Rhodopirellula bahusiensis: one gene and its partner. The protein of the gene in region 2 interacts with the protein of the main gene of each other region in a pairwise test. Links are inferred from orthologs where the notes say so. Each region holds a gene or a part of one and is shown on either strand. Other genes may lie near its edges.

Evidence for each region.
Region 1: the proteins of nth (region 2) and aceE interact in binary tests that used the Escherichia coli proteins (3 or more experiments, as listed by UniProt). The link is inferred for Rhodopirellula bahusiensis from one-to-one orthologs.

What each region holds. Positions count from the first base shown.
Region 1 is NZ_NIZW01000023.1:2,336-18,350, reverse strand. What follows is about bases 7,845-11,112. They hold aceE (pyruvate dehydrogenase (acetyl-transferring), homodimeric type), read left to right. Parts: upstream 7,845-8,179; coding sequence 8,180-10,912; downstream 10,913-11,112. Other genes in these bases: CEE69_RS24225 (2-oxo acid dehydrogenase subunit E2), read left to right, coding at 11,050-11,112. Also shown: CEE69_RS24280 (hypothetical protein), read left to right, coding at 1-1,078; CEE69_RS24275 (J domain-containing protein), read left to right, coding at 1,161-1,484; CEE69_RS24270 (nucleotide exchange factor GrpE), read left to right, coding at 1,481-2,365; CEE69_RS24265 (Hsp70 family protein), read left to right, coding at 2,437-4,245; CEE69_RS24260 (hypothetical protein), read left to right, coding at 4,238-4,540; CEE69_RS24255 (MGMT family protein), read right to left, coding at 4,606-4,956; CEE69_RS24250 (LON peptidase substrate-binding domain-containing protein), read right to left, coding at 5,366-6,148; CEE69_RS24245 (Bax inhibitor-1/YccA family protein), read right to left, coding at 6,152-6,898; CEE69_RS24240 (dCTP deaminase), read left to right, coding at 7,232-7,828; more of CEE69_RS24225, read left to right, coding at 11,113-12,450; CEE69_RS24220 (lactoylglutathione lyase family protein), read left to right, coding at 12,806-13,312; CEE69_RS24215 (S9 family peptidase), read right to left, coding at 13,525-15,483; CEE69_RS24210 (arylsulfatase), read right to left, coding at 16,000-16,015. UniProt on the Escherichia coli protein: Component of the pyruvate dehydrogenase (PDH) complex, that catalyzes the overall conversion of pyruvate to acetyl-CoA and CO(2).
Region 2 is NZ_NIZW01000040.1:30,822-45,146, reverse strand. Bases 4,943-7,735 are described here. They hold nth (endonuclease III), read right to left. Parts: upstream 6,773-7,735; coding sequence 6,113-6,772; downstream 4,943-6,112. Other genes in these bases: CEE69_RS29675 (serine O-acetyltransferase), read right to left, coding at 6,805-7,735; CEE69_RS29685 (hypothetical protein), read left to right, coding at 5,597-5,776; CEE69_RS29690 (DUF1559 domain-containing protein), read left to right, coding at 4,943-5,600. In the rest of the region: CEE69_RS29710 (FecR domain-containing protein), read right to left, coding at 1-757; CEE69_RS29705 (sigma-70 family RNA polymerase sigma factor), read right to left, coding at 744-1,328; CEE69_RS29700 (DUF4405 domain-containing protein), read right to left, coding at 1,335-2,354; CEE69_RS29695 (FAD-dependent oxidoreductase), read right to left, coding at 2,354-4,204; more of CEE69_RS29690, read left to right, coding at 4,458-4,942; more of CEE69_RS29675, read right to left, coding at 7,736-7,779; CEE69_RS29670 (hypothetical protein), read right to left, coding at 7,895-8,356; CEE69_RS29660 (hypothetical protein), read left to right, coding at 8,769-9,674; CEE69_RS29655 (TetR/AcrR family transcriptional regulator), read right to left, coding at 9,688-10,254; CEE69_RS29650 (efflux RND transporter periplasmic adaptor subunit), read left to right, coding at 10,665-12,260; CEE69_RS29645 (efflux RND transporter permease subunit), read left to right, coding at 12,257-14,325. UniProt on the Escherichia coli protein: DNA repair enzyme that has both DNA N-glycosylase activity and AP-lyase activity. The DNA N-glycosylase activity releases various damaged pyrimidines from DNA by cleaving the N-glycosidic bond, leaving an AP (apurinic/apyrimidinic) site.

The DNA of each region.
Region 1 (16,015 bases), on a different replicon or contig from region 2:
GAAAGCTCGGGGGGACGATCTCGGAGTCCTCTTTTCCGCCGCCGAATCCTATATCCAAACCGACCTGCAACGCACTCGTCCCCTGGTGCAGCAGTTGATTCAGATCGCACCGCGTGACCAGCGCACGATCCGTCTCGCATGGAATCTGAGCACACTGTCCTTCATCGCCGCGATCCAAAATGGGAACACGGATGAAGCTGAACAGCACCTCGAGTTGCTCAGCTCAAACGTGCCTTCCGATCAGCCGGACGGTTTGCTGGAACTGTACCGTGCCATCTGCCAGTTGGCGCAAGACCCCGACACCGATGTGGAAACTTGTCTCGTTAAAAACGATGAGTTGAAGGTGCCTCGCTTTGCATCGTTGCTTCTGTTGGAGGCGATCTCCGCCAGGTGTGGGTTGCCTGCCAAAACCCGCAAAAGACTTCGCGACGCGCGCAAGCCGCTTTCGAAATCACCATCGTTGCAAGCAGTTTCGTCCGCCTGTGACAGGGTGGGTCGTATGTTGGTGAACGAAAAGCTTGACTTCCCTGGCCGTGCAGGCATGAAGAAGGAGCTGATCACCGTAACCAAACGAGCGTTGACCCAATCGAAAATCGATGCCTACGACATCGAAACGGCGAACACCATCGGCGTCTTTGTCGTTCTCGCCCAAGATGACGTTCTGTGCCGACGATTTTTGCAAGCCACCCGTCACCACATCGATTGGCACATCGTCAGCTTGGTCCGAGCGTTAGGAGTCGATTTGGAGCTCGCTTCGTCCATCCTTTCCGATGTGGTGTACGCGGATCCCGATGCCTCCAACAGCCTGCCCGCTGAACTGCGTCCAATTGCCCTGCGACTCTATGAAGCCAGCGAGGAGCATTACAACGAAGGCATGTACTCGGATGACGACGACATGGACTTCGAATTTCTAGACGTTGACGACATCCCGGATGACGTTATGAATTCGATCCCGCCCGAGATGCTGTTGGCGTATATGCAGGACCCGGAGGCGATGGAAGCGCAGATGAAACAGATGATGCCGGGCAAACTTGCTGACGCTTTGCTCGAGGTGCTCGCGCGGCGTGTGCGAGGTTGATTCCACTCCAACGCTTCCTACCGTCTTCTCGACCTCTCTCGCTTAAAAATCAATTCACTGTTTGACAGACAAGAACATCGTCATGAGCCCCTCGAATCAAGATCCCTTCGAAGTCCTTGGCCTGGACGCGAAGGCAACGACCGCTGAGATTCGCGCCCGGTACTTGGAACTGGTGCGTCAACATCCACCCGAACGTGACGCCGATCGGTTTGCTGAAATTCACGATGCGTACACAGCCGTTGGAGATCCAATTCGAGTTTGGTCCAGCCGACTGTTCGCCCCTGAACTCCCCCATTTCAGTGACGTAATTGACCAGTTTCAATTTCAACCTCAACGCTTGCCCACCGATGCGTTGCTTCGTTGTGCTCAACGACTCCATCAATCCAGCCGTGGACCAGCGAAGTGAACATTCCCGAAGAAGACGACTGGCCCCAAACGCGAGCGGCAATCAAAGACAGGTTGCTCGAATGGATTGACACCGCAGGCGAAACCGACCACGGGCGACAACAACTGGCCAGGATGCTGGCGGAACTGGACCATCAAGAGAATTCCGATGAGCCTGCCCCGCCACACGCTGCCCTTCCGAATGCACCCGCCGCAGCCTCGCTTCATGGCCTGGGGCAAATCACTCGCGACCTGACCGCACTGCGGCATGAACTGAAGCTCAACACGAAACAAAACCGGTCACTTTCCGATACGCTCGCCAGTGACGCGGAACGAATCGTTGCTGCCAGCGACGCGTTGCTGGAACAACTCCGCGAAAACTCGACTCGGACAACAGCCGGCCAATCGCCCACGGGGCAACAAGTGTCACCCGCAGATGCGTCGATGTCGGAAACGACTCGTTCAGCGATCACCGCCATCGTAGAAGTCGACGAAGCGCTCTCGCGGCTCACACAAGCTTTCGAAGCCGCGGTGCGAGATTGCCCGGAGCCGCCCACCACGGCGGCCACCGGATGGTTTGGTCGTCGCAAACTCGAACAGCACGAACAACTCTGGCAAACCGCTTGGCAATCCAGAAATCAATCCCTCAACGGGCTGGCGGAAGGCCTGAGATTGACCACGCAACGAATGAGTCAACAATTGGCATCACTGAATATCCAACGTGTGGGAGCCGCCGGGGACGCCTTTGATCCGCAAACGATGCAGGTGTTGGAAGTCCAACCCTCTTCGGAACATCCCGTTGGCACTGTTCTGCGGGTTCTGCGAACCGGGTATCAACAAGCAACATGGTTGATTCGTCCCGCACAAGTCGTCACGGCCCAGGCCGTCACCACAAATTCTTGAACCGAACTCTTCCAATCGATGCGTTCCACGCGTCACCCTTCAACGACTGACCATCCATTCAAGGAAACAGAATGCAACCGACGATCGGGATCGATTTAGGGACGACCAACAGCGTGGTCGCTGTCGTTGAAAACGGCACTCCCCGAGTGATCAAGAACCCGGAAACGGGTGAGGCTGTCCTTCCCAGTGTCGTTGGGCTGGATCCGTCCGGCAATATGTTGGTTGGTCAACCTGCACTCAATCAAGCCGCCTTGTTCCCTGAATCGACGATTCGCAGCGTCAAGCGAAAGATGGGTGAGCATGTCCAACTCACTCTCGGTGAAAAACAACTTTCGCCGCCTGAAGTTTCCGCCGTGATCCTGGGACGCCTTCGTCAGTGGGCGGAACAAGACCTCGGATGCGAAGTCAACCGCGCCGTGATCACCGTGCCCGCCTACTTCGATGATGGCCAACGGGAAGCCACCCGCCACGCCGGCGAACTGGCGGGTTTGGAAGTGTTGAGGATTGTGAACGAACCGACCGCTGCCGCCTTGGTTTACGATTCGCAAAGTCACGATCCGCACAAGGTGCTCGTTTATGACTTGGGCGGTGGCACGTTTGATGTTTCGATCGTTGCCATCGAATCCGGCGTCGTCGAAGTCCTGGCCACGTTTGGCGACACGCACCTCGGCGGGGACGACTTTGACGCTCTCCTGTGCAACCAATTGGTGAACGCAACGGGGGATTTGCAGGAATCCGTACTTGCTGATGTCGGTGCGATGGCACGTTTGTCCTTGTCAGCCGAAGCGGCCAAGCGACGCCTGAGCTTCGACACATTCACCGAGGTCGCGGAAGAGTTCTTGCTGCCCGGGAATCCCTCCAGCCACCTGGAAACGACGCTGGAACGGAATGACTACGAACAGTCCATCGAGCCACTTTTGGATCGAACGATCTCGTGTGTCGATTCCGCTCTCAAAGATGCTGGTTTGCATGCCGGACAACTCGACAAAGTGATCCTCGTTGGCGGCAGCACCCGGACACCTCTGGTCGAACAACTATTGACTCAGAAACTGGGGCACCGACCATCGGCAGAAATTGATCCCGATCTTTGCGTGGCTTTGGGCGCGGCCGTGCAGGGTGCTCTGTTGTCGGGACAAGACGTCGACCGAGTCTTGATCGAAATCACGCCTCACACGCTTGGGGTTCGCTGTGCCGAGACTCGCGATCCGCTGGGGCCCGCGAATGCTTTCGCGCCCATCATTCCCCGCGGTAGCGCTCTTCCCTGTAAACGATCGCAAACCTTCTACACCATGGTCCCAGGTCAGACAGAGGTTTCGACGGAGGTCTTCCAAGGAGAAGCCGCGGTCGTGACCGAAAACATCTTTGTTGGGGAAGTCGAACTGGCCGACCTGGATCCCGACTCGCCCGCTGACAGTCCCATCTCGGTGACATTCACGATGAATCTGAACGGGATGCTGGAGGTCCGCGCTGTCGACCGACGAACGGGCAAAGAGGCTTCCGCTGAGATCAAGCGTTTGAACGAATCATCGAAACAGGCGGGATCACAAACCGAGTTCGGTTCGGTTTCGGCGGACGAGATCTCAGAGATGCTCGGACGCGTCCCTGCAGGCCAACCGTCTCAAATAGACGAGGCCCAGTCGTCTCAAACCGACGAGGCACTGGAAGCTGAATCCAAACCCAGCAACACTCTGACGCGGCGACTCGATGAATTGATGCCATCGATCCACGCGACCCGCCAGAACGCTGACGAACAAGATGCAGAGGAGATCGATGACTTGGTGGATCAGTTGAAAGTCGCCGCTATCAGCAACAATTCCGAAGCGTTTGCCGAAAAAGTCGAAGCGCTCGAAGACCTCCTTTTCTATCTCAACGATGCCTGATCTCAGCGACACCGCCGCCGGCGAACTCCCAACAAGCCCAACCCCGTTGTCATTGACCTGCCCCGTTTGCCGTGCCAAACAGGTTGTCTCGGACCAATGTCGACGCTGCCGAGCCGACTTGTCGTCCATCAACACACTGCGGCGCAGCGAGGCGGTCGCGTCCCTGGCTGCGCTAGCGAATTTGGTGGCAGGCAATCCATCGGACGCCAAGCAATCATTGCGAACCGTCGAGATGCTGGCTCCGCAAAACGCGAAAGCCCTGCAACACCTGCTCGCGACGCAGTCGGCTGATTGAAATCCAATGCGTGCGAGCGATTCAAATGAAGTCAGCCTCACGCGTTTGCGGCCGATGCATCCATCTCATTTCGACGAGGATGCAAACCTTCCCAGAGGTGATTCCACGACTCGCATGCGTTTCATCGCCACGCCTTCCTCGAGCAGTCGTTGCTCTTGCAGCGAAGGGTTCACTGGCGGCAATCGCCCATCGTTGTAGACCACACGCCACCAGGGCAACGCATCGAACGATGCACCGAGCAATTGCCCCACCGCTCGGTGCCGACGTGGGTAGCCGGCTCGCGCGGCGACGTCACCATAGCTGACCACTTCGCCCGGACGCAGGTTCTCGATCGTGCGAACAAACGCGGCTCGCATCGGATCGGATTCCGATTCTCTGGCGGTCCAATCGGAAGATTTTTGGGGCTTCGAAGTCATGGGCTCAGAATTCCACTCGGTTTTCGTTTCGCGGCCGCGAACCTGATTTCAGTTGCATGCGTCTTGACTACCGACGATCATGTCGTCAACGGGTTGCGATTCCGCGTCGCAACGAAACTTCCGCACGTTCGCTTGTCTGTTCTGGTTGGCACCTGGGCAAGTGGCGTCGAACCAAATTTTCAAAGGAGGTGATCAAGTGGATTATTGCTGTACTAGCCAACGGGGTGGAAACCCTTGACGAAAGTCGGCGGGCTGACGCCAGGGTCAGCCACCCCACTCGCGATCACTTTCTAGAACGCGAGCATCGCCCGTTTGCTGAGATGGTTACCTTGGTCTCAGCAGACGGGTTTTTTCATGCGTACTCGGCAATGAATGCCCGCTGCAATTGAGTGGCGTGCAATCTGATGGATCAGTTCACGCTGAACGGAGGCGGAAAGTCTTTCCGTGAACGCGACGATTCAGCCAGATCAACGTTGCCTTCTTCCACACTGACCGATTGCAAATCCAAGCCACCTTTTTGGATCAGACGAATCAAAGCCTCGGCTCGTTCGTCGACGTCCGACATCGCCAGCAATCTGATCTTGTCTTCCGGATCAAACGGCAACGTGTAAGCGATGATGTCGGTGATCGGACCGACTCCCATCTGCCCCGCCATTAGATCGTGCAAGGACTTCTGAGATCCTTCGCTGACAGGAATGATCTTCCCGAACGCCTCAAGCAGGCGTTTCTTCAGATCCGCTCGCTTCTTCGTTCCCGCAGGCAAGTAAAAGTCGTCAATCAAATCGACGCGAGCGGTTCGGAACGATCGCCCGGTTTCCAGTTCGTGCCGCACCGTTGCGCGGCGAGTCCCAACGATCAGAATGTTGTGACGATCGCCTTCTAGTTCCGCGTGCGAGATGATCTTGCCAACACAGACGGTTGGCGAGATGGGCGGCAACATGTTCAGCGGCACCTTCAGCTTCGTCACTTCATCGATGGCGACGTTTCCCTGCTGATTGGTCAGCGTCGCCATCGTGATCAGATGATCGGTCGACAATGCTTCTTGCAACATGTCGACGTAGCGAGGTTCGAACACGTGCAAGGGTTGCATCGCGTGAGGGAACAAGACCATTCCCGGAAGCGGAAACAACCGGACCAGTCCGTCGAAATCATCCGGCAGACTGGTCACTCCTGTGATCGAATCGAAACTCATGAATCAGTCGTTGCTGGAGAAGGCAATCAGGATTCGCAGCACGTAGTAGAACAGCAACGCGACGGAAGCGAACAACGCCAAAGAAGCGGCGACGTGCTGACGCGTGTCGTAGTGATGCAAGACGTTGGAGGTGTCATACAAGATATAGCCACATGCCAAGGCCACCATCGCCGCGCTGAAGAACAATCCCAGCGAGAATCCAAACAACACGCCGCAAACGACGATCCCCATCGCGATCAAACCGCCCACGAACAGATACGTGCCCCACGATGCCAAATCGACTCGCGTGAACATCACAAATCCGGTCAATCCCGCAAACGTAAGCGTCGTGATGATCCCGGCCAAGATTGGAATCTGCGGTTGCCCCATCACCCGAATGGCGAGGTACATCATCGGCAGCATGATCACCGCTTCGGCAACGACATACAGCCCCAGCCCCGCATACTGCAGGCCGCGAGATTGTCCACTGCTGGCCCACGATCGAGCCATCCAGCTCACGGCCATGAAGGCACCGAGAACCAGAAGCCACCCGTAGCCACCCATCATCCGCTGGACCAAAGCGTCCATCGTCGCCGCGGGCACCATCGTGAACAGCACGACTTCCAGGGCCAGGAACGCGAAGACGGCTCCGGACAGGTGCGTGTAGGTTCGGCGAATGAACGCTAGACGGTCCGTTTCGTCAGCGTAGATCGCTGCGTTGCCATAAGTGACACCGTCAACTCCGGAGGAGTAAGGATTCATGTTGCTCATGAGGTCGCTCGTTTCAGTTGAAAAGCGGATTCATAGTTGGAGGCAAAAACGCCTGTCAGACAATTTGTGCGGTTCAAACCGGTTCTACGGAGCAAATCGGTTGTTGCTCGCGATGAACATTCGGCTTTCCAGAAATATACCCCAATGCGAGTTCACGGGGATCAACCGCAAGCCGGATGTGGTTAAATTGCCAGAAGCGGCCCACTCAACAAACCGCTTATTCCAACGCAACCCTCGCACCTCCCCCCGATCGCCGTCACAGCGTTCCCGGGGAACCACTTCGTTCGAGTTGATCGCCTGATTCTCGGCCCATTCCGCACCTCGACACGTTCCGTGAAGGAAACACAGATCATGATCCTTTCCGGTCAAGACATCCAACAGCGGCAGGGCAACGACATTTTGATTGATCCGTTTGATCCGTCGCGGTTGTCACCTAACAGCTACAACCTCACGCTTCACAACGAGTTGTTGGTCTACGAAGAAGTCGTCTTGGACGCCGCGTCGCCGAACCGATATCGACGCCTGACCATTCCCGAGGAAGGCCTGACCCTGCAACCCGGCACACTTTATTTAGGCAGAACCGCGGAACACACCGAAACGCATGGCCTGGTCCCAATCATTCAAGGTCGTTCGTCGCTTGGACGATTGGGGCTGTTTCTGAATCCAGGTGGAAGCCTAGGCCACGCCGGATACCGCGGGACCTGGACATTGGAACTGCATTGCGTCCAACCCGTCCGGATCTACCCTCACATTCAAATCTGCCAGATCACGTACTGGGAAGTCAGCGGAGACAGCCCGGAAGAAGCCAGCGAAAAATATCAAAACAGCAACGACATTCAGCCGTCGCTGATGCATCGGGAACTAGGGTTCGACGATCGCGACACGCAGCTCGAATTAGGTTTTGATGAAACCATTCGAAGCCAACCGTGAAGTTTGGCGGCAAAGCTGAATCGCAAGACGCGACCAAATGTCGCTGCCGCGATTGATTTGCGTTGATTGGGCCAGCTTTTAGGCAATCCCGGTCAGAAGAAGCTGCTCAACCGGCCATCGCAATCCACCGTGCAGAGGGGTGCGTTCAGTGACAATGGCCGCGAAAAAAAACTTTCGGACGGGCCAACGGGGGTCAACTCGACCAACTGTCCAGTGAAGGAGGAACAGGCAATTCCGGTTCGCTTCCTAACCTTGCTGAAAACAGGCAAGAACCGCTAAACTACGTGGTCTGACTCAAAAACTCGACCTATCTGATCCAAACGTCCGCGAGCCCGGAGTTCTCTACTCTCTATGTCCGAATCAAAATCCGTCGCTCAAGCCGAAATTTCACAAAACCTCGGCGAATTGCAGCACTCGCCGGATGTCGATGTCGACGCCGCCGAAACCCAAGAGTGGATTTCATCCCTCGAATATGTCCTTCAAAGCAAAGGCCCCGAACGGGTCAAGTTCCTGATCGACCAACTGCGTGACCGAGCCGCCGAAGAAGGCGTGCCCCTTTCCTCGGACACCTCCACCCCGTACGTCAACACGATCCCACCTCACGAGCAGCCCGCTTACCCCGGCAATCGTGAACTCGAACGCCGAATCAAGTCGATCATTCGCTGGAATGCGATGGCGATGGTCGTCCGAGCCAACAAGCGGCCCGGCGGCGTCGGCGGACACATCAGCACGTTTGCCAGCTCCGCGACTCTCTACGAAGTCGCCTTCAACCACTTCTTCCAAGGCCGCGGTGAAGACGGTTACTCCGGTGACTCGATCTACTTCCAAGGTCACGCCTCCCCCGGCATGTACTCACGTGCCTACCTCGAAGGCCGCTTGTCCGACGAGAACCTCGACAACTTCCGTCGTGAGCTCGCACCCGGTGGCGGACTTTCCAGCTACCCACACCCTTGGTTGATGCCCGGTTTTTGGGAATACCCGACCGTCTCGATGGGCCTCGGGCCAATCATGGCGATCTACCAAGCCCGCTTCAACGAATACCTGAACGATCGCGGCATCAAAGACACCAAGGGCCAAAAGGTTTGGGCGTTCCTCGGTGACGGCGAATGCGACGAACCGGAAACACTCGGTGCGATCGGTTTGGCTTCGCGTGAGAAGCTCGACAATCTGATCTTCGTCATCAACTGCAACCTGCAACGACTCGACGGTCCCGTCCGCGGCAACAGCAAGATCATTCAAGAACTGGAATCGATTTTCCACGGTGCCGGATGGAACGTTATCAAAGTCGTCTGGGGCGGCGAATGGGACGAACTGCTTGCTCGTGACACGACCGGCTTGCTAGCCAAACGCATGAACGAAGTCGTCGACGGTCAGTACCAGAAGTACACCTCGATGCCCGGCAGCTACATTCGCGAACACTTCTTCGGCAAGTACCCCGAGTTGCTCGAGTTGGTCAAACACCTGTCGGACGAGAAGCTCGAGAAGATCCGTCGCGGCGGACACGACCCTGAAAAGGTCTACGCGGCGTATCACCGAGCCACCACGCTGAACAACGGCAAACCGACCGTGATCCTGGCGAAAACGGTCAAGGGTTACGGACTTGGCGAAGCCGGTGAAGGCCGCAACGTGGCCCACAACCAAAAGAAGATGAACGAAGCCGAGTTGCTGGAATTCCGGACTCGCTTTGGCATTCCAATCAGCGACGAAACCGTAGGCGACGCTCCTTTTTACAAGCCACCCGCCAACAGCAACGAGATCAAGTATCTGCAGACTCGCCGCGATACGCTTGGCGGTCCCGTTCCAAGTCGTCCGACGGAACACCCGAAGTTGGAAATCCCAGCTCTGGATGTGTTCCAGAAGTTTGTTGCCAAACGGACGGACAACAAGGAAGTCAGCACCACGTTCGCCGCCGTGCAAATGTTGGTCGCAATGTGCCGCGACAAGTCGATCGGCAAATTCGTCGTTCCCATCGTGCCGGATGAGTCGCGAACGTTCGGCATGGAAGGCATGTTCAAACAGTTCGGTATCTACGCCCACGCGGGTCAGCTCTACGAGCCAATGGATTCCGACCAGGTCGCTTTCTACAAGGAAGCACAAGACGGTCAAATATTGGAAGAAGGCATCACCGAATGCGGTTCGATGTCCAGCTTCAACGCTGCTGGCACCGCCTACAGCTGCCACGGTGTGAACATGATTCCGTTCTACATCTACTACAGCATGTTCGGTTTCCAACGGATCGGCGATTCGATTTGGGCCGCCGCTGACATGCGAGCCAAGGGCTTCCTCGTCGGTGGTACTGCCGGCCGAACAACGCTCAACGGCGAAGGTCTGCAGCACCAGGACGGACACAGCCTGCTCAACGCAATCGCGTTCCCAACCGTGCGTGCTTACGACCCCGCATTTGCTTACGAAGTCACCGTGATTGTTCACGAAGGCTTGAAACGGATGTATGAACAGGGCGAAGAATGCCTGTACTACATCACCGCAGAGAACGATCCATACAACCAACCTGAAATGCCCGAAGGTTGCGAAGATGGCATCGTGAAGGGGATGTACAAGTTCAAGAGCCGCGATGTCGATGGTGCCAAAGCACGCGTGCAACTGTTCGGCAGCGGTGCGATCCTGAACTGTGCGTTGAAGGCCCAAGAAATCTTGGCCGAGAAGTACAACATTGCCAGCGATGTTTGGTCCGTGACCAGCTACACGTTGCTGCGTCGTGACGCTCATGCGGTTGAACGTTGGAACCGTCTGCACCCGACCGAAACGCCTCGCAAGAGCTACCTCGAGGAAGTACTCGAAGGAGTCGAAGGTCCGTTCATCTCGGCCAGCGATTACGTGCGTGCTCTCGGCGAACAGCTCACCCCTTGGATCCCAGGCGACTACTACGTTCTGGGCACCGACGGCATGGGCCGCAGCGAAACCCGCGAAGCCCTGCGTCGACACTTCGAAGTCGATGCCGAGTCGATCACGATCGCTACCCTCGGACGTTTGGCAAAGGCCGGAACGTTCGAAGCCACAGATGTGGCCCAAGCAATCAAAGACTTGGACTACGATGCCGACAAAATCGATCCGTACTTCGCCTGATCTTGCCGGACAAACGCGAGCGTCGTTTGCTTCGAGCGGCATTGAATTCAATCGTTCCCGGTTGCCGGGAACATCGCCGCCAGCGAACGACCGAGCGTCTCAAACTTCTCAAATCACACTCCTGACATATCTTTCCCATGACTGAAGTCAAACTTCCCGAACTCGGCGATGGCATCGAATCTGGCGATGTCCTTGAAATTTTTGTTGCCGTCGGTGACGTGATCACCGAAGGCCAGGACATCGTGGAAATGGAAACGGACAAAGCGACCGTTCCCGTGGCCAGCGATGTGGGTGGCAAAGTCACCAAGATCTCGGTCGGCGAAGGTGACACCGTTCCAATTGGCGGTGTGTTGATCGAAGTCGAAGCTGCCGCAGGAGCTGAATCGGCTCCCGCCCCGGCCGCTCCCGCTGAGCCCGAAAAGAAGCCTGAGCCAACACCGGAACCGGCTGCCGCTGCACCGACCCCGGAACCACCAGCTCCGAAGCCAGCCGCGCCAGCTGCACCACCGGTCGCTCAACCTGCCGCAACACCAGCTGCTCAGACTCCGGCCGTCGCGGACGAACCCGATGCACCTGCTGATGCGGGCGGATCGATTCCCGCGGGTCCAGCCATTCGTCGTTTCGCTCGCGAAACGGGTGTGAACTTGGCCAGCGTCACCGGAACCGGTGCTGGCGGTCGCATCACCCGTGATGACGTGTTGGCCGTTGTTCGTTCGGCCAGTCAAAAAGCAGCCGCTCCGGCCGCCAAAGCAGCTCCCGCTGCCGGCAAAGCCGCACCTCGAACCAACGTCACCTCCGGCGATTTGCCTGGAACCCCCGACTCAGACGACTACGGTCCGATTCGTGTCGAGCGAATGAGCAAGATCCGAAAAACGATCTCGGCTCAAATGCATTTGTCTTGGTCCACCGTTCCACGCGTGACCAACTTCGACGATGCGGACATCACGGACCTCGAACGACTTCGCCAGAGCAGCAAAGAGGATTACGCCGCTCAAGGCTTGAAACTGACCACCATGCCGTTCCTAGTCAAAGCCGTCGCGACCGCGCTTCGTCATCACCCATCGCTCAACGCGGTGATCGATTCCGAAAACCAACAAGTGATCTACAAGGATTACGTCAACGTCGGTATCGCAGTGGACACGGACAACGGCCTGGTCGTTCCCGTGATGCACAACGCTGATCAAATGGGCATCCCCGACACGGCTCGCAACATCGCCGAAATGGCAGGTAAAGTTCGTGGCGGCAAGTTCGGCGTCAACGACCTGCGTGGAGGTTCGTTCACGATCAGCAACCTCGGTGCAATCGGTGGCCAATACAGCACGCCAATCGTTAACGTTCCCGAAGTCGCGATTCTGTTGGTCGGCCGTTCACGAAAGTTGCCCGTTGTCATGCCCGACGATTCGATCCAACCTCGCCTGATGATGCCGCTCAGCCTCTCGTACGACCACCGCTTGGTCGACGGCGGAACCGCGGCTCGCTTCCTCAACGATGTGATCGGATACCTGCAAGCCCCAAGTCGCTTGCTGTTGGCTCTCTAATCCTCCAAAGAACAACGGTCGGCTTCTCGGTCAACCGTTCATGGTTTGGTGAAACCCGCCAAACCAACATGAAATGCGAACAGGCCGAGTCAACCCGACTCGGCCTGTCTTTCTGCGCGGCCCCAAACCAAATGCAACAACCGCGGTCATAAACCCTTCGACGACAGAATCGTTTGCGGCATGTCGCGGTCAAAACGCTTCGTCGAAGGTAGCTGGGCTTATAAACTGATGAGCGTCATCGCTTTCTGAATGGTTCAGAGAGCATCGTTGGCGGATTTTGGAACTCGAAGACAATCACTTCACGATCGGTCTGTCAGTTGATCGATGTTGCTCCCTTTCTTCGTCGAGATCAACCATGACCTATCCCCGCACATTTTCCCACATCGGTCTTTCGGTGACTGACTTGGATGCAGCCGTTAAGTTTTATACCGAGACACTGGGTTGGTACGTCATCATGCCACCGACCGAAATCGTTGCGGATGAGTCTGCGATTGGGGTGATGTGCAACGACGTCTTCGGCGAAGGATGGGAACGGTTCCGAATCGCTCACCTGTCCACCGGTGACAAGATCGGCGTTGAGATCTTCGAGTTCAAGAATGCCGAGAAGCCCAAAGACAATTTCGAATATTGGAAGACGGGCGTCTTTCACTTCTGCGTCCAAGACCCGGATGTGGAGGGACTCGCCAAACGCATCGTTGCCAATGGTGGCAAGCAAAGGATGCCTGTCCGTGAATATTTCCCGGGCGAGAAACCCTACCGGATGGTCTACTGTGAAGACCCCTTCGGCAACATCATCGAAATCTACTCGCACAGCTACGAACTGACCTACTCGGCTGGCGCGTACCAAGGCGATGCAAACTAACTCTGTGGCGTTTGTCGAACTCGATTCAGTGGAATGGTGTTCCACAGATCGCAAGCCATGCATCAAGCTTCACAGTCGCTATCACGCTCCGTGGATCATCAAAGAAAACTATTTTGTTGATGGGTCGCAAGTCTTGGAAGCGATACGCCGTCTCCGCCCTTCAATGAAGACACTTGTCGACGGCGAACTCTCGACACAGCCGGACGAGCCAGCTATTGCGGACTCGATGACGTTGGCATCGGCCCCGGCGGAAGATTCTCTAGCAGGTAGCGGGTGATGAGCATTCGAACGTGCACCTCCGTGCCTTTTCCTTCGCGAAGTCCGTGGTCGCGGTTTGGGTACACCATGTAGTCGAAAGGCTTGCCCAGTTCGATCAACCGATCGACCAAACCTTCGATGATTTGAATGTGCGTGTTGGTTTCGCCTGATCCGGTGACAATCAACAGCTTGCCTTTCAGCCCGTCTGCAAATCCCAGTGGAGCAGAACGAGCGTATCCGTCAGCATTCACCTCCGGAGTACGCATGTAGATCTCTTGGAACCAAGCGTTGTAGAGATGCGGTTGCGGCTTGGGAACAACCGCAATCCCGAGCTGATACACATCGGGTTTGCGAAACAACGCGTTGAGCGTATTTGATCCACCACCGCTCCAACCCCAAATTCCAACGCGCGAAAGATCCACGTAGGAACGAGTGCGTGCCAGTTCTTGTATGGCGGCCGCCTGCTCCTCAGTCGACAAAGGACCGAGGCTGCCGAAGATGCTTCTTCGCCAGGCGGCACCCTTGGGCGAGGGTGTGCCACGGTTGTCGATCGACACGACAATGTATCCCAGGTCAGCGATCGTGCGATGAAAGTCAACTTGAGCGGCACCCCAACGATCGAGCACCGTCTGCAAGTAGGGTTCCCCATAGACGTAAACGAACACGGGGTAGCGTTTCGTCTCATCAAAGTCGCGAGGTTTGATCATGCTCGCGTCGACGGTCACGTCTTTTGTAATTTGTAGTTGAATGAACTCCGCCGGACGGGCAATGACCTCATCAGCCCTTGCCCGCAGTTCGCTGTTTTCCTCCAGCGTCCGAATCGAGCGGTGTTCCGGTATGGTGACCAAATCCACAACCGGCGGCGTGTTCAACGTCGAATATGTGTGAAACGCCCACTTCCGGTCAGGAGAAAACTGATACTCATGCCAACCGGGTTGGTCACCCGGAGTGATTCGTTCCAGAGTTCCTGATCCATCCAGAGGAACGCGGTGCAGATACCGTTGCGTGCCGTTTTCAGGCGACGCATAGAAGTAGTACCAACCGTTTGCTTCATCGACGACATCGCCCGGTGCCGCACGATCGATGATGTCGTATTCGCCAGGTGTCAGGAGCTGAATCATCTTTCCATCACCTGTGATCGTGAAAGCCTGACGCCATCCATCCTTTTCGCTCAAGAAGAGAAACCGCTTGCCTCCATCGAGCCATTGGATCCCCGAATTGATCCCGTGACTTCCGACAGCCCAAGCCTCATTTGTTTCTTCGAAAATGGGAAACACGGGTCCGCCAACCTTCGCCAGCAAAACCTCGCGTTTGTCACGAAAGCGACTGAGTCGTTCCACCAAGACTTCGGCCGAATTCTCCGGCCAGGAGACTTCGCCGAGGTAGCCACCGTCCTCAGGGAATTCGATTGCCAGCCAAGTGATGGAACCGGCGTCATCACCGATCACATCGACCACCCCCACTCGCAGCTTCGGGATCTTTGTCCCCACGCGAGCGAATTGATTCTGCTGCACGCTGGGATACGAGGGGTCATCGGGAACCAGCACGTTCCGCAAGCGAACCTCACTCGAGTCCGATTCGACGAACAAAACTCGCTGTCCGTCAGGACTCCAACTGATGTCCTGGTATGACACATCAGGTTGCATGGACTCTGCAGTCAGTTTTCGCTTCTCGCCGGACTGCAGGTCGAGCACATTCCAACTTCGGCCGTCTTTTTGCAAGCGCTTTGTACCATCCGGTGACAGTAGATGATTGGAAACGCCGACTTGTTCATTTCCGTCGGCGATGCGTTGCTTGCCTGAGGCGGCATCGTAGACAACTCGAATCGCCTTTCCCGTTTCCTCATCCAATTCGCGTACTAGATAGCCCGAACTGTCCAACAACCATTCCGCTCGGAAGGGCTTGGCACGCATCTCGCCTCTCTCATAGATCGCCTCGAGTCGAGGACGAGACCTCTCTAGCAAATCAGCGGTGGAAACCGACTGGGTAAAACCTTTGTTTGTACCGAGTGCAACCAAAGTCGCGGCGAGGAGGAAAAAGGCGGAAACATGGAAGCGGCGCATCATATGTGTTCTCATCGTGATGTCGTACTGGATAGCAAGACCGCGTCCTGGTCTCGCATGAACGACCTGCAACCGCCAAATCCAATCAGGTCGATTGCAGTTTGGCAAAAGGCCAGCGAAGTGAAAGGGGGGCGTCGCATTTCAAAGGGAGCGCGACGCAAACGTTCACGACCAGGCATCGTACCGTTATCACTCGCTCAGAACGCGAGGGCTCAACTGAAGCCACTCAATGCCGCCGCTGAAACGGCATGGTGATTAGGAGCAGACAAATTCGCCCCAAAGTTTATCAGCTTTGGAATGTCATTGAACTTGATGGAAACAAACGCTCGCGCCGAACGGGCGACGCGAGCGTTCGAGCAAACTGGATCAGCGACCACCCATG
Region 2 (14,325 bases):
CCTTTTTCGGGGCAAACGTTTCCAAGGCATGAACGGAGGCAAACGCTCGGCTGGCTCCTTCGAGTGTTAGCTGTCGTCCCGTTTTGGTATGTTTGACATCGACCTTGCCTTCCAGGACGTCAAGCCGAGCGTCACCGACGTTATCGACAAACACGCCAAACTTGGTGCCTCGATCGGTAATCTCAGCCCGAGGTGTTTCGACCACGAAGCCCTCGCCACCATCACTGACCGATCCGACGATGCTGCCTGAATGAAGCCGGCAGCGTTCGGCGGAGATGAGTTCGATATCAACCGGCCCTTCCATCGAAACTGTCGCGTGAGGGAATTGCAATTCCGCGATTCCTGAGATCAAACGCAAGCGTCCCGATGTCAATTCTTGTCCAACGGTGGTCGGCAAAGTCCCAGTGCCCCAATGGCAATCTGTTGATGAGAGAATTGTTGCGACGGATCGCGGTTTCAATGTCATCCATTCCCATCCCACTGCCGCAACAAACAAAAGGCTTGCCGCAATCAACGGCATGTAGCGGACGAAACGAGACGTACCCGCCGCTGATGTTGTTGGGTGGACTGTGGGCGAAGGGCGGTTTGGGATGCCATTCCAGATCAACGCTGCATCTTGGTTGGCATGTTCGATGTAGTCGTCGAGCCATTCATCCGAGGAGTGCAGCAATCGTTGCAATTCCTCCGTTTCAGCTGGCGATGCGACACCATCCAAAAACGCGTCTCGCAATTCGTTAAATCGTTCACGCTGGGTCATTGGAGCCAACTCCTTCGTGCGAGAGGGTGCGGTCAACACATGCGTGAAGTGTCTCACGAATACGATGCAACATTTTGTAGACGGCATCCACGCTGGAGCCCATCTCGTCTGCGATATTTTCCACCGGGACCCCCTGTCGATAACGTTGCTCCACAAATTCCCGTTTTCGCTCGGGAAGTTTCTGAACACAGTTTTCCAAAGCGTCCAATCGATGTTGCAAGTAGGCCGATCGTCGTTCTTGCCGTTCGGAAATTAGCATCATGGTGTCCGTATCGAAGTGGGGACGTTTGGCACGTCGCTTCGATGTGAAGGCTCGCACTTGATTGAGTGCCACCGTGCAGGCCCAAGCTTTGAAATTCGTTCCCATTTCGAATCGTTCGTATTCTCGCCAAAGCACGAGGTTGGTCTCCTGCAATACTTCATCCGCATCCGTTCGATTGGGAATGAGCGAATGGATGTAATAAAACAGCGATCGTTGGGACTCAGTAAGCAACTGAACGAACTCAGTGGTGGCCTGGTCGTTGTCGCTCATCAGTCTTTGATTGGATTCAGTCACCGCGCTGTTTCGCATGGGAGATCATCGGTCTGCCGAGGATGCGGATGGTTGGGGAAGGTCGATCTTCGCCAAGAACAGATCCGCGATGTTTCTAGCGGTCGAGATGTTCTCCAAGTCGTAGCGAATGTTGCCGTCGCTCTCGGATCCTCCCCCGTGTCCCGTCAATTCTAAGATTGCATGGGGACTCTCGCTATCGACATCAATGAGAGCCGTATAGAGCAACGAAGGCTGGCCCCATTCGCGTTCTTGCCAGTCGTCGCTGGTGTCTCCGGGCAAATTGAATTCCACGCAAACGACAAAGCGATTGCCTTTCCCCGGTTGAAGATATGGATCCAGTTCGAAACGGTGGTTTTGTGTGGCACCTGATAGTCCGTCGATGTCGCCGTCGGGATCAACCCCAGAGACAATCGTGTATGCGTGCCGCCAAATCGGAAGCACATCGCTTCGGCGAAGAACCGAGTCCACGCCAGAACTTTGTGTGCGTGGAACGACTTCGCCGTAGGCGATTCCTTCGTCCAGGTACAGAGTTTCAATCATGGTGCCCGTGGTGGATTCAACCCAGGCGGCCGTCACCGGCAGTTGGTCGAGCGACGTCGAATAGCCCAGATGAATCGAAAGCGTCGCGTCGTCTTCCTGCTTTGGTTTCCGCACGACGATTCGTTGATGTGGGCTCGTTTGTCCAAAGCCCACCAATGACGAGGTTCGCACAATCTGGGTTCGTTGCCGAGTCTCATAGCTTTGGTCCATCAACCAATTGGTAGGCGGGACCGCGGCAACCGAGGCAACCAGAACCACCGCCCAAAACCCAAGCACGCTAGCCTTGCGCATCAGCCCCATCGCTTTTGACTGCCTCGATGCAATGGATCGAAAGTAGGTGAGTCGGCTCAACACATGCTTTGTCACCAAGACGACACACACGACCCCGGAAACCACATGCAATCGCGTGTTGGTTTGCGAAAATGGCAGCGTGAACGCCAGCACCCCGGTGACCATCAGGGTGCTGAACGAAAACAGCAAGGCAAGATTGACCCAGTGTCTCATCAGGACGAGCGATCCTCAAAACCGATCAGACCGCGGAGTTCTCGGACATGCTTCCGCCCAACTTCCCGTGGCGTTGTTTGGTAGGCCTTGCACAACGAAGCGGCGTACCCGGTTGCAACTCCCATTTGCCCGCAAGTGTTCATGACGCGAGGTCCAGCCAATCCAATGTGGGAACAACTGAAACACCGTCCGGCCATCATCAGATTGTCGATGTCCTTCGAATACAGACTTCGGAATGGAACGAAGTATTCACCACCGGTTTTGTAGAACAACGCCTTGGACAAGAAATCGACCAGGTTGCCTTGCAAGACTTGTTGGTAGTGTGAGTCAATCTCGCGAGTTTCCACCACCACCGCATCCTCAAATTCGCGTCGTTCAGCGGCATCTTTCATCGTATAGATGTGATCGCCCATCAGACGCCGTGATTCGCGTTTGCCACCGACAAACGAAACCCATTTCAATGTCCAGGGTGCATTCTTGGGATGGCGTTTGGCATTTGCAAACGATCCGTAGATTGCACGCAACATGTGGTCACGGATCGTTTCCGCATCGTCGATTTGGTCCAAATCGTTGTTGGAGTATTCCCAGTACCATTCCCCCGCGGTCGCTTCGTGATCCTTTGCCACCGGCATGGCCCAAGGCACATCCGGGAAGTTGCTGCGTTGGTTTGTTTTCTCGGCGTTCCAAAGCACCGACGTTCCCATCACACGTTTGTCGGGAATTTCGGGACTCCAAAGATCGCCGTGCTTGTCCCAAGCTTCACCGAACTCCGTGTGCGATTCGCGTCCGACACGGTACTCTGCCCCGGCCCAGTATCCCAACCAGCCATCACCGGTCGCATCGACAAAGACCGGAGCGTAGAAGCGACGCAAAAGACCGGAGCCCACGTCCCTGGCTTCCACGCTTTCAATGCGGCCATCGTTCTTTGATAGTCCACACGCGACGTGCCCGGCAAACAGTTTGACACCCGATGCGGCCATGGTGGCCTCTCGTTTTTTCTGGTCCTTGATCGCCAGAGCGCTGCCGTTGGGGTAGTGCTCGGTGTCAATCTTTTTCAGGATCCCCGCCGCACGGCCATGGATGCCAAGCGTGTGAACTCGGACCTCTTCCGACGCATTGCCACCGAAGATCGGCCGGTCTTGGATCAAAGCGACCTTCAGTCCCTGAGATCGTGCCGCGAGGGCCGCGCCGCAACCGGAGATTCCACCGCCGACGATGACCAGGTCGAATTCGAATTCATCGACCTTTCGTGCGGCGCGGCCGGTGACTTGATCTTTCCACTGAACCACTTCCGCGGCTTCGTTGGGCAGCGATGGCGCGGATGACTTCGAAAAGTAGACCGCGTCGCATCGGCCATCAAAACCAGTGAGGTCAGCGAGCTCGATCTTGACCTTGGTAGGATCATCGATCTGAACCGCACCGCCTTTTTGCCAATGCCAGCTCGTGTCTTCCGTCCCAAACTCGGGCGAGAGCGTTTCGTCGTTGACCGACACTTGGAAACGTCCAGGTGATTTCCATTCGCCCTGGCACCAATCGCGAGTCCGCACCCAAACGTGCCAAGTTCCCGCGGAAGGGAGTGCAACTTGGGTGGTCGCATTGGCGACAGGCTTTCCCATTCCGTGGGCCAACAGATAGCAGCCGCCCATTTGTTGGTAATGTTGTGTGTCGATTTTCCATCCGCCCAGTTCATCAAATTGACTGGACTCAACCAGAACACCGTCGGCAGCGGAGCCTGCCTTTGAGAACAGTTGTTCACTTCCCAGTACGTAACCCGGCGCCGTCGCTGATAGCACGCCCGCTCCTCCGACCACTCGCAGAAAGCCACGTCGTCCAATTCGGTTGTTTTTCATCGTTTCTCTGGTGTCGCTGGATGGAAATCGATTGATTGAATCGTCGACGCTGAACGCCCGATCCACGCAAACACAGAGTCCAACTCAGCCGTTTTTGGACAACTAAAAGGACCTATTTCAGCTTTTAAGAGAAAATTCTGTCCAAAAGGAAGCTTGCCCCCCTCTATCTGAGCGAGACACGAGTTCCATCGTGTTATTGGTGCCGAGTTTTAGGCGGCACAGTCGTTGTTCGTTCATTCAAAGGAGGCGTATTGTGAGAACAGACATGAAGCGTCATGCGTTTACGCTCGTTGAGCTGTTGGTCGTCATTGCAATCATTGGGGTTTTAGTCGGGCTGTTGCTGCCGGCGGTCCAGGCAGCTCGTGAAGCTGCTCGGCGGATGTCGTGCAGCAACAATTTCAAACAGATTGGCTTGTCACTGCACAACTATCACGCGGCATTCAACCGATTGCCACCCAATGGCACCGGTCCTTCGATGCCCGCTTTGAAGCAGCTCAGTGCCAACATTGGTCTGTTGCCGTTTCTGGAGCAGCAAGGTTTGTGGGAGATGATGTCCAACCCATTGATGCCCGAGGCTGGTGAATCAGCGTCGGATGCCCTTGCTTCGGGTGCGTGGCCACCATTCGGTCCTCGTCCGTGGCTCGACTTGAACGAATACGATCCTTACCAAATGCAAACACCGGCGTTCCGATGCCCTTCGGATCCCGGCATGTCGCCATTGGGAACCGGCATGACGAACTATGCGTTCTCGCATGGCGATGCGATCTTGCGAATCGGTTACCCGCCTTCGAACCAGTACGCCGATCAAGGCGTCTTTCGTGGTCTTTTCAAACGAGATGATCCACGCAGATTTCGAGATGTACTCGACGGTCTATCCAACACCATCGCGATGGCCGAGATCATGACGAATCTGGGCGACCGCAGTGTTGGTGGTTCCGTTGTCAACCTCTCGCACTTCCCCGCTGATGACTCGATGGGATCCGATCTGACGATCTGCACCGCGGTGATCGATCCCAATCGTCCTCAGTTCATCGAGAGCAGCGTCCCGTTATGGGACAGCGGAGGAACATCACGTGGCGGTCGCTGGTGGAACTATCACTTGATGATCACGGGAATGAACACCGTGCTTCCTCCGAACTCACCAACCTGTCCGATGGGATGGGGAACGGGTTGGCAGTCGGGTGTGTTCAGCTCGGCAAGTCACCATCAAGGTGGCGTGCATATCTTGTTGGCGGACGGGGCGGTGAAGTTCGTCACCGACTCCATCGAAGCGGGCAACCAACAAGCCCAAAGCATTTCAAAGAACTACGGCAACCTGGGACAGAAAAGCCCCTACGGATTGTGGGGAGCTCTCGGTTCCATTTCCTCCAAAGAAACGATTGAAGGACTCGAATGATGAATATGAAGCAAGCAATCGCCGCACTGTGTATCGCCTTGGGCCTATTGGGTTTGACCGCTTGTGCACCGGGCGGCGGTGACGCGGAAAAGTTGACAGCTCCCGAAGGCATCGACTGGGAAGCCATCGAAGCGGAAGGCGGCGCGATCGCTGACGCACAAAGCGAAGGCGAGTAGAGCGTTCGGAATCGAATCAGTGTTCACCTCGGTGTTTGGTCGCCGAGGTGAACGCTGGTTTGACCTGGGAATCATCTGGCCGTAGCCGGATTCGCCAAGAATTCGGATGCGACGCAACTGGAACATCTGAATTCCGGCGAATCCAGCCACATGCATTCACGTAGGCCAGGTCTCACCTGGCAACCCAGCCGATGCTTTGGAACAAAGCGAGGCGATTTAGCATTCATCCGCGAGTTCGCGAGGCTCCGTCCGGTCACCTCGCCAGGTGGAACCTGGCCTACGTCGACGTCTGCTGAATGCCGTCACGTATCGGCGATGAATGGAATGTGGGACGGATCAGGGTTTGTTCCAGGTCACTGGCTTGCGGCGGTTCGGGTACAGTTCCCGACACAGATCACAAACCCGTCCGTCACAGGCTCGTGCGGTGCAGAATTCTCGACCGTAGAAGATGATTTGCAGATGCAATTTGTTCCACGTTTCTTCGGGGAACAACTGTTTCAAGTCTCGCTCGGTTTGCACAACGCTTTTGCCGCTGGACAATCCCCATCGTTGGGCCAATCGATGGATGTGCGTGTCGACAGGAAAAGCGGGAAAGCCAAACGCTTGCGACATCACCACGCTGGCAGTTTTGTGCCCGACGCCCGGCAATGCTTCCAGCTCTTCAAACGTGCTGGGTACTCGGCCTTCGTGCAAATCGATCAGCATCCCGGACAACTTGGCCAGGGCCTTGGCTTTCTGCTTTGAAAGTCCCAGCGGCCGGATGATTTCGAGGATTCCATCTTCGCCAAGCTCACGCATCTTCGATGGCGTTCCGGCAACCGAAAACAACTCCGGCGTGATCTCATTGACCTTTTTGTCGGTGCACTGCGCACTCAACAAAACAGCGACCAACAACGTGAACTCGTCGGTGTGGTCCAGCGGGATCGGCGGGTCAGGATAGAGCGTGTTGAGACGCTCGAGGACAATGGTGGCACGTTCTTTTTTCAACATCGCCACACTATACCGAATCGTCTGGATATACCCAGTGATCAGATTTGGTAGTTCACTTCGGGACGCAGCTCATCAGCAGGCTCGTCCGAGCCACGCACTTTCAGCTGCGGCTTTTCAAGCACCACCGTTGTGCCCGGCGAGACCGTGCGAGTGATCCAAACGCTGGACCCGATCACCGATTCACGACCGATCACCGTGCGTCCACCGAGAATCGTTGCGTTGGCGTAGACCACCACGTCGTCTTCAATGGTTGGGTGTCGTTTCTGACCACGGATCAGTTGACCATCCGCGTCGGTGGGGAAGCTGAGTGCTCCCAGCGTGACGCCCTGGTAGAGCTTGACGTGTTTGCCAATGTGACAAGTTTCGCCAATCACCACACCGGTTCCGTGATCGATGAAGAAGTATTCTCCGATCGTGGCACCCGGGTGAATGTCGATGCCCGTTTCTTTGTGCGCCCATTCCGTCATCATTCGAGGGATGAAGGGAACGTCCAACTGAACCAATTCATGAGCGATCCGGTAGACCGTGATCGCTTCGAATCCAGGGTAGCAAAAGACGACTTCATCGGTCGTTTGACAAGCTGGGTCGCCGTCATGAGCGGCTTGCACATCGGTTGCGAGCATCTCTCGAAGCTTGACGATGCGTTTCAGCATCTCGATCGCCATGGCTTGGCCTTTGGCTTCGAAATCGATGTCCGTCTCGCAATCCTTGTGATTCTGCAGCACCCGGTGCTCGTGCCGCAAGGCGCGAGCGATCTGGGTCGTCAGTTGATCATGCAAGGAGTCGATCAAACCGCCAACGTGGTAACGAATGTTGCCAGCGTGCAAGTTCGTATGACGCTTGTACCCGGGATACAGGATGTCCTTGAGATCCAACAGGATGTCAACGACAGCGGTGTAGCTAGGCAATGGGCAGTGCCCCAAATGATTGATTGAATCATCGGAGGTGTATGTGCTGACGATTTGCTCGGTCAGCTCAGGTAACTGCTCTTTCAGCCGAAAATCGGATGCCACGCCTAAACTCCCTCGGGCGACTGCGGAACATTCTTCACCGTCGGAACCAGTTCGAGGGACTCAGGCACGATGGCCTGAGCTAGCTCGATCTCGTTTTCCAAAACAACCAGTTCGATCAGGGACCGATGCTGGGCGGGTTGTCCAGCAAGAAGTCGCGAGGACCGCGGTGGGTATAGTAAGGGTACGCGACTTGGGCAGACGGCGCACCTGCAGTGAATGGCTGGCCTTGCATTTGAGCCGCCGCTCCGTGACCCAACAGGCCCGGATTCAAGTGCGAGCTGTAGTCCAAGCCACCTTGTTGCCAACCGAGTGGACCGGCTTCGCAGCCAGTCCGGCAACCGGTTTTGCAACCCATCAGGCGACCGCGGGTTTTACCCAACAGTCCGCCATTTCCAACGCGACCGCACGAGCCGCTGCTGCATGCGCCGTTTCCGCAAGACGAGTCACCACATCCGCAATCGCTCGATGCGGCACCGCAGTTGCCAGTCGAGCATCCGCCGCGAGTGTTGTGGTGAAGGCATCCGGTGCTGATCATCAGCATTCCGGCCATCGATCCGAGTAAGAGCCAACGATTCATTCCGAACCCTTCCATCCAATATGAATTGGGTGCCGAGAACAAACGCCTCGGCACGTGATACGAGCTTTTCTTTCACCTTTCGTTTCGGCCGTTGACACCGATTCGATGCACACAATCGCACCAACCGCGCCAGAAGTCGGACGGGGTTGGCGGCAAGGTTTACCTAAATTGACAATCGCGGCTTCACGCGGTGTTGTCGACATCAGTGGCCCACCCGAGGTTCGCGGCGGAGATGACTGGCAAAACCACGCCCCACAGCCGTTTTGCCGGGTTTCCATATTGAAACTGCGTGCAAAGATCGCGGGTCCGCGTTAGGCTGAGATGTCCGAACAACTTCGGCACACCTAGGATTGCAATCGAGAAGGTGTCGCAAGTTACCCAGAACGAAAGCCACCATTCGCAGGCAGGGATCATGACTATCCAGACGCCCGCCATCGCGCCGGACGAGCCATTCCCCGACGAGCCAGGGCCGAACGAGACGGTCTCAGATCATTTTGCAGCGATCCAAGAGTTTGGCTCCGATCTTCCGGCGGAACGCCCCGGGCGAGTGCTGAATTGGTTCCGCCAAATCGTGACGCTGCTGGGCATCACCGTTTTCCACGGCACGCTCGCCTTCATCGCCAGCATGTGCTTTATCGTGACGGTGCGGTTCGTCTTTTTCTCATCCCGGGTGGATGCATACGGGACGCTCTTGTTTGTTGGTTCCGTGATCGTTGGTGGGCTCGTTGCTTTGACGCAACTGACGATTGTGTGCCGCTACGAGGAGTACCCGTTTCACCTGCTGTTGGCCCGTCGCCTTCGCCGAGTGATCGCCGTTCGTTCCAATCCGGTCGTTCGCCCGAGTGACGATGGCGCGAGGTTCTGTGAGATTGTTCCGCAAGAACGATGGAATCGGTTGCGGTTGGAAACAGCTTCCGACCTTGTCTGGGTTCGCGTCGACGAAAACGGAGTTTGGATGGAAGGAGATCGGCATCGCTATCACTTCGGGCCAAATTCAATCCTTGGCGCGATCCCACAATCATTCACGCCCGCGGGTGGTTGGACGCAATTGCACGCGGCAATGATTTATGTTCGCACCGCAGATGGTCCCGAGGAATTCCCGTTGGTCTATCGCGATTTTCAATTCGCGAACATGAAGTCGGCTGACCGGCGACGCCAAAGGGATGCAATGGTCGATGCAATCTGCGAGATCGCACGAGGCAGTGAATACGAACCAATCTCAGTGCCTGGCCTATCGAACGAAGCGCATCTGTCAGTCGTTCAAGCGAACGACAATCCCTACGCCCCGCCGCGAATGACATCGAACACTGGAGTCTGACGGTCGCTTGTGGTCAGTCAGATACTTGGTAGCTGGCGAGGAATATTTCGACGGTGGATTCGACGATGCAGTCCCGCTTCTTCTTGCTAGGCGGGGATTCGCCGTTGACGATGGTTGGCCAAAAAGCAAACGTCATCAACATTCCAACGAATTGCTTGGCCGCAAATTCTGTGTTCGTGTGATTCAAGCATCCCGCGGCGTGCGCGTCGTCAAGCCAATGCTCGACGCGTCGGTGAAAGCGACGATGATCGATTTTCTTCCCGACTTCAGGCTCGGCGAGGACTCGAGATATCCCGGCCCGAGCCAAGGCGACCACCGATTGCGATGTCATGAATTGCACCTCAACGAGAGCGAGCTCGATCAGTTGTTCTCGTAAGTCACGAGTCGGGTCGAATGAACAAACGGGCAGCAGCTCGGCTTTCTGAGTCAGCTCTTCGATGATGGCGTCGAACAGAGCTTCCTTGCTGTCAAAGTGGTTGTAGAGCGTTCGTTTGCTCACTTTCGCGGTCGCTGCGATCACATTCATGCTGGTCGAAAAGTAACCTCGGGTTTGAAACTCCGTCGCTGCAGCCTGGACAATCGCGGCGCGTTTGCGATCAGTCAGCTTCAGTGGGCTGGGCTCAGAGGTCTCTTTGGAACGGTTGGGCAAAACTTGCTCCTGCCGGTTTACTTTTGGGGACTGCGATGTAGAGTACACCGCCGGGTGTACTTATTGCAGATGCATTGTGCGAACGCCAGAGACGTTTCACCGCAACGGCGACCGGATTGTGCCGCTTTTTCCGGTTCCGAGCAGCCTCAACCGCTGCTGGTGACACGTCACCCTTCTGAGTCCGTCTTATATAACGAGCTGCCGTGTTTGATCGATTCCATCCGCTTCGCGGTCCATTCGCCGTCGGCTTCGCAGTGCTGACGCTCATCGCTTCGGGGTGTTCCAGCGAACCGACAACCTCGAACGAACAAGTCGAAAAGCCGCCTAAGCCGGTGACCACGATGACTCTGCGTCAAAGCAGCCCATCGTACCAGCACCACACCACCGCGTCGGTTGCACCTTGGAAAGCCGAACGAATTGCGTTCGAACAAGCCGGCCGTGTGGTCCAGGTGATCGAGCCCAACGAAATGGTGACGGGTATCGGCAACGGTCGAGTCGGCGTGCCGCTGGCCAGGCTGAACGATGAGCAATTTCAAATCGCGGTCGACGCAGCCGAAGCCGATGCGGCGGTTGCGCAGCGTCGACGAGACGCGAATCTGATCACGATTGAGCGTCGATTGCCCAGTCGAATTCGAACGGCCGAAGCTGAGTTGCAGTTGGCTGAGAGAGAACTGGCTCGAGCTCAAAAGTTGTCACGTTCCAATGCCATGTCAGGATCGGAACTGGACACCACACGAACCCGAGCGTCGACTGCACAATTGCAAGTCGACAGTGCAACTGCTGAGTTGGCACAGGCCGACGCTGAACAACTGGCACTGGACGCTCAAGTTCAACAAGCCAATCAGCGGTTGGCAGAAGCCAAACGGAACCTTCGCAACACGACCTTGTACAGCTCCTTCCCCGGCCAAGTCGCCGAAGTGCATGCGGTCCCGGGAACGTATGTCAAAGAAGGTGATCCGATTGTGACCGTGCAAATGGTCGACCCGATGATGGTCGAGTTCGAAGTCACGGCTGCCAATTCCCGTCGCTATCAACGCGGCGACACGCTCGGTGTGACCGTCACCCGTCGAGACGGCGTTCAAAGGCAAGTCACCGGCATGGTTTACACGGTTGACTCGATTGCGGATGCGAACACTCGGACGTTCACGGTTTCATTGCACGTCCGGAATCAACAGGAAAGCAGTGTCGAACTTTCTGAATCAACCGCGAGCAAGCTGAAGACCAAGGACATCTTTCCGTTGAACATCGGACCGATTGTCACCGGCGATCGACGCTTGCTAGTCGAGCAACGTTGCATTCACCGGATCGGCGATGAGGCCTTTGTTTGGAAAGTCACCAATCGAGCTTGGAGCCAACTTTCGGACACTATGAATCGTGATTTGAACGTCCAGCGTTTGAAGGTGAATCTGCTCAGCGATGTGATTCCGTTTCTGGGAACATGGAACTTTGTGGCGATCGAGTTCGCTGATCCTTCCGCAATCGATTTGGAAGATGATCTCATCACCGGCCAGTTGCTGACTCTGGATGGGAATCAAATTCGTCCGGAAGTCCTGTCGCGTTGGGAATCCGGAAGCGTGGTTTTGGAGCAGACACGCTGGATGCTGCGTTCGGGTGACACCGTTCGAGTCGCGTTGATCCCCGACAATTCCAACGTGGGTTTCTATGTGCCTATGAAGGCCGTTCGCAAAGAAGACGGAGCAAACTTTGTGCACGTGCTCGATGACACGCTAGCGGAGCCGACTGCGAAGCGAGTGCAGGTTCGCGTCACGGCCGAAGACACGGTGGCCGACGATTCGTTGATCCTGTGCATTGAACCGGTTCAAGCCGACGAATTGGTTGATGGATCCAACGTCGTTGTCCGGGGCACGCACTACCTCGACGACGGCGATCGAGTTCGAGTCGTCCCGACACCTCAAGCATCGGCGGTTGCCCAATGAATCGTCTGCCCGCATTTGCCGTTTCGCGGCCAACGGTCGTGATCACTTTCGTGTTGATGTTTGTCTGCTGGGGCATCCTTGCTGCGCTAACGATGCCGCGTCGTGAAGACCCTGAATTCACGCTGAAAATCTGTGTTGTTTCCGCCCGATGGCCAGGGGCGTCCGCTGAAAAGATGGAAGAGTTGGTCACGGACCCATTGGAAGAAGCGATCGATGGGATCGAGGAAGTTCGGCTGATTCGGTCAACGTCCAGCAGCGAACAAACCGTGATCTTTGTTGAACTGGAGGAGTGGTTGCCAGGGGCGAAGATCGACGACGCTTGGGATCGCGTCCGAGCTCGGGTGGAGAATGTCCCGATGCCGGATCCCGTGGTGGTTCCGTTCGTGAACGATGAATTCGCGGACACCAGCGTCATCCTGTTCGCGGTCCATCAACAACCGGACGAAGAAACCAATTCAATCGACCCGCGATTCGCTTACTCGGATCGTGAACTGGACATCTACTCCGAACGCATTCGCGATGCATTGCGATTGCTGCCGGGGGTTGCCAAAGTGGAACGTCATGGCGTCCGCGAAGAAGCGATCTATGTTGAGACCGACGAACGCAATTGGTCCAAGTTGGAACTGACGATCGACCAAATCGCCGCTCTGGCGAAGGCTCAAAACATTGTTGAACCTGGGGGCCGCATCGACGCGGGAGATGGACGCTTCTTCGTGAAGCCCGCTGGGGAAGTCAACGCGCTCGCAGAAATCAACCGCTTGGTCGTCAGCGGAGTGCCGTCGCGAGGCGGAGTCAACCCGATTCACTTGGAAGACATGGGGCTTCGCGTCCGCCGCGGTTATGTGGACCCGCCGACGCGAATTTGCCGATACGGAGATGTCGATTTCGAAGCGACAGCCAACGTCGTTGCGGTTCAAATGAAATCAGGAGCAAACATTGTCGATATTTGCAGCAGTGCGAAACAGCGTATCGTTGAACTTCGAAACAGCGGTGCACTGCCGCCTGATTTAGCGGTTCCGATCATTTCAGATCAATCCGACAGTGTGAATCAACGTCTTCGCGAAGTCGTGTTCAACATCATCTCGGCGATCGTGATTGTGGTCGTTGTTGTCTACCTTGTCGTTGGGTTTCGCACCGCAGCAGTGATGGCCGCGAACATTCCATTCGTGGTGCTGACGTCGCTCGCGATTGTGACCTTGTTCGGTGTCCAGTTGGAGCAGATGTCGCTGGCGTCGATGATCATTTCGCTGGGATTGCTGGTCGACAATGCGGTCCAAATCTGCGACCAAGCTCGAACAAATCAAATCGCCGGGATGCCGCCCAAAGAAGCTGCCGTTCACGGAGCCCAAACGTTGGGCAAATCAATGTTGAACGGAACGTTGACTACCATCGCTGCGTTTGTACCGATGCTGATAGCGATGGATGGGGTCAATCGCGAATTCATTTACAGTTTACCGACAACGCTTTCGGTGATGCTGGCAGTGAGCTGGGTCTTAGCGATGACGTTTTGTGTGATCTTGGCAGCCTGGTTCATTCGTCCGCCCAAGGACCCGAGCAAACCCACGGCTCCGTTGCCCTGGTTGATGGCCAAGATCGGCTCTTCGAAACTCGCTAGTCGATTCGGTCGCCAACCATCAGTTGCGACTGATTCCGCAGGTCAACCGATCGGCCAGACCGCTGGATCGAATCAAGTCGCCGAAGCCAACGGATTTTTCTTTCGCGTCTATGGTTCGTCGCTGCGTTGGGCGCTCAAGCATCGCTTCGTTACGATGGCGGGTGCCTTCGGCGTACTCTTGGCAACGACCCAGTTGCCGATCTCCGCGGAGTTCTTCCCACTCACGCAACGCAATCAATTTGCCGTTGAAGTTTGGTTGCCGGAGTCATCCTCGATCGCCCAAACCAACGAAGTCGCTCGTCAAGTCGAGGACGTGATTCGCCGCTGCAGTTCGTTCACGAATGAAGAGGGTGAACAGGACGATCGTCTGCTGAACATGCGCACGATGGTCGGTGGCGGCGGTGCTCGTTGGTACCTGTCTTGGGAACCCGAGGCGTTGAAACCCAACTT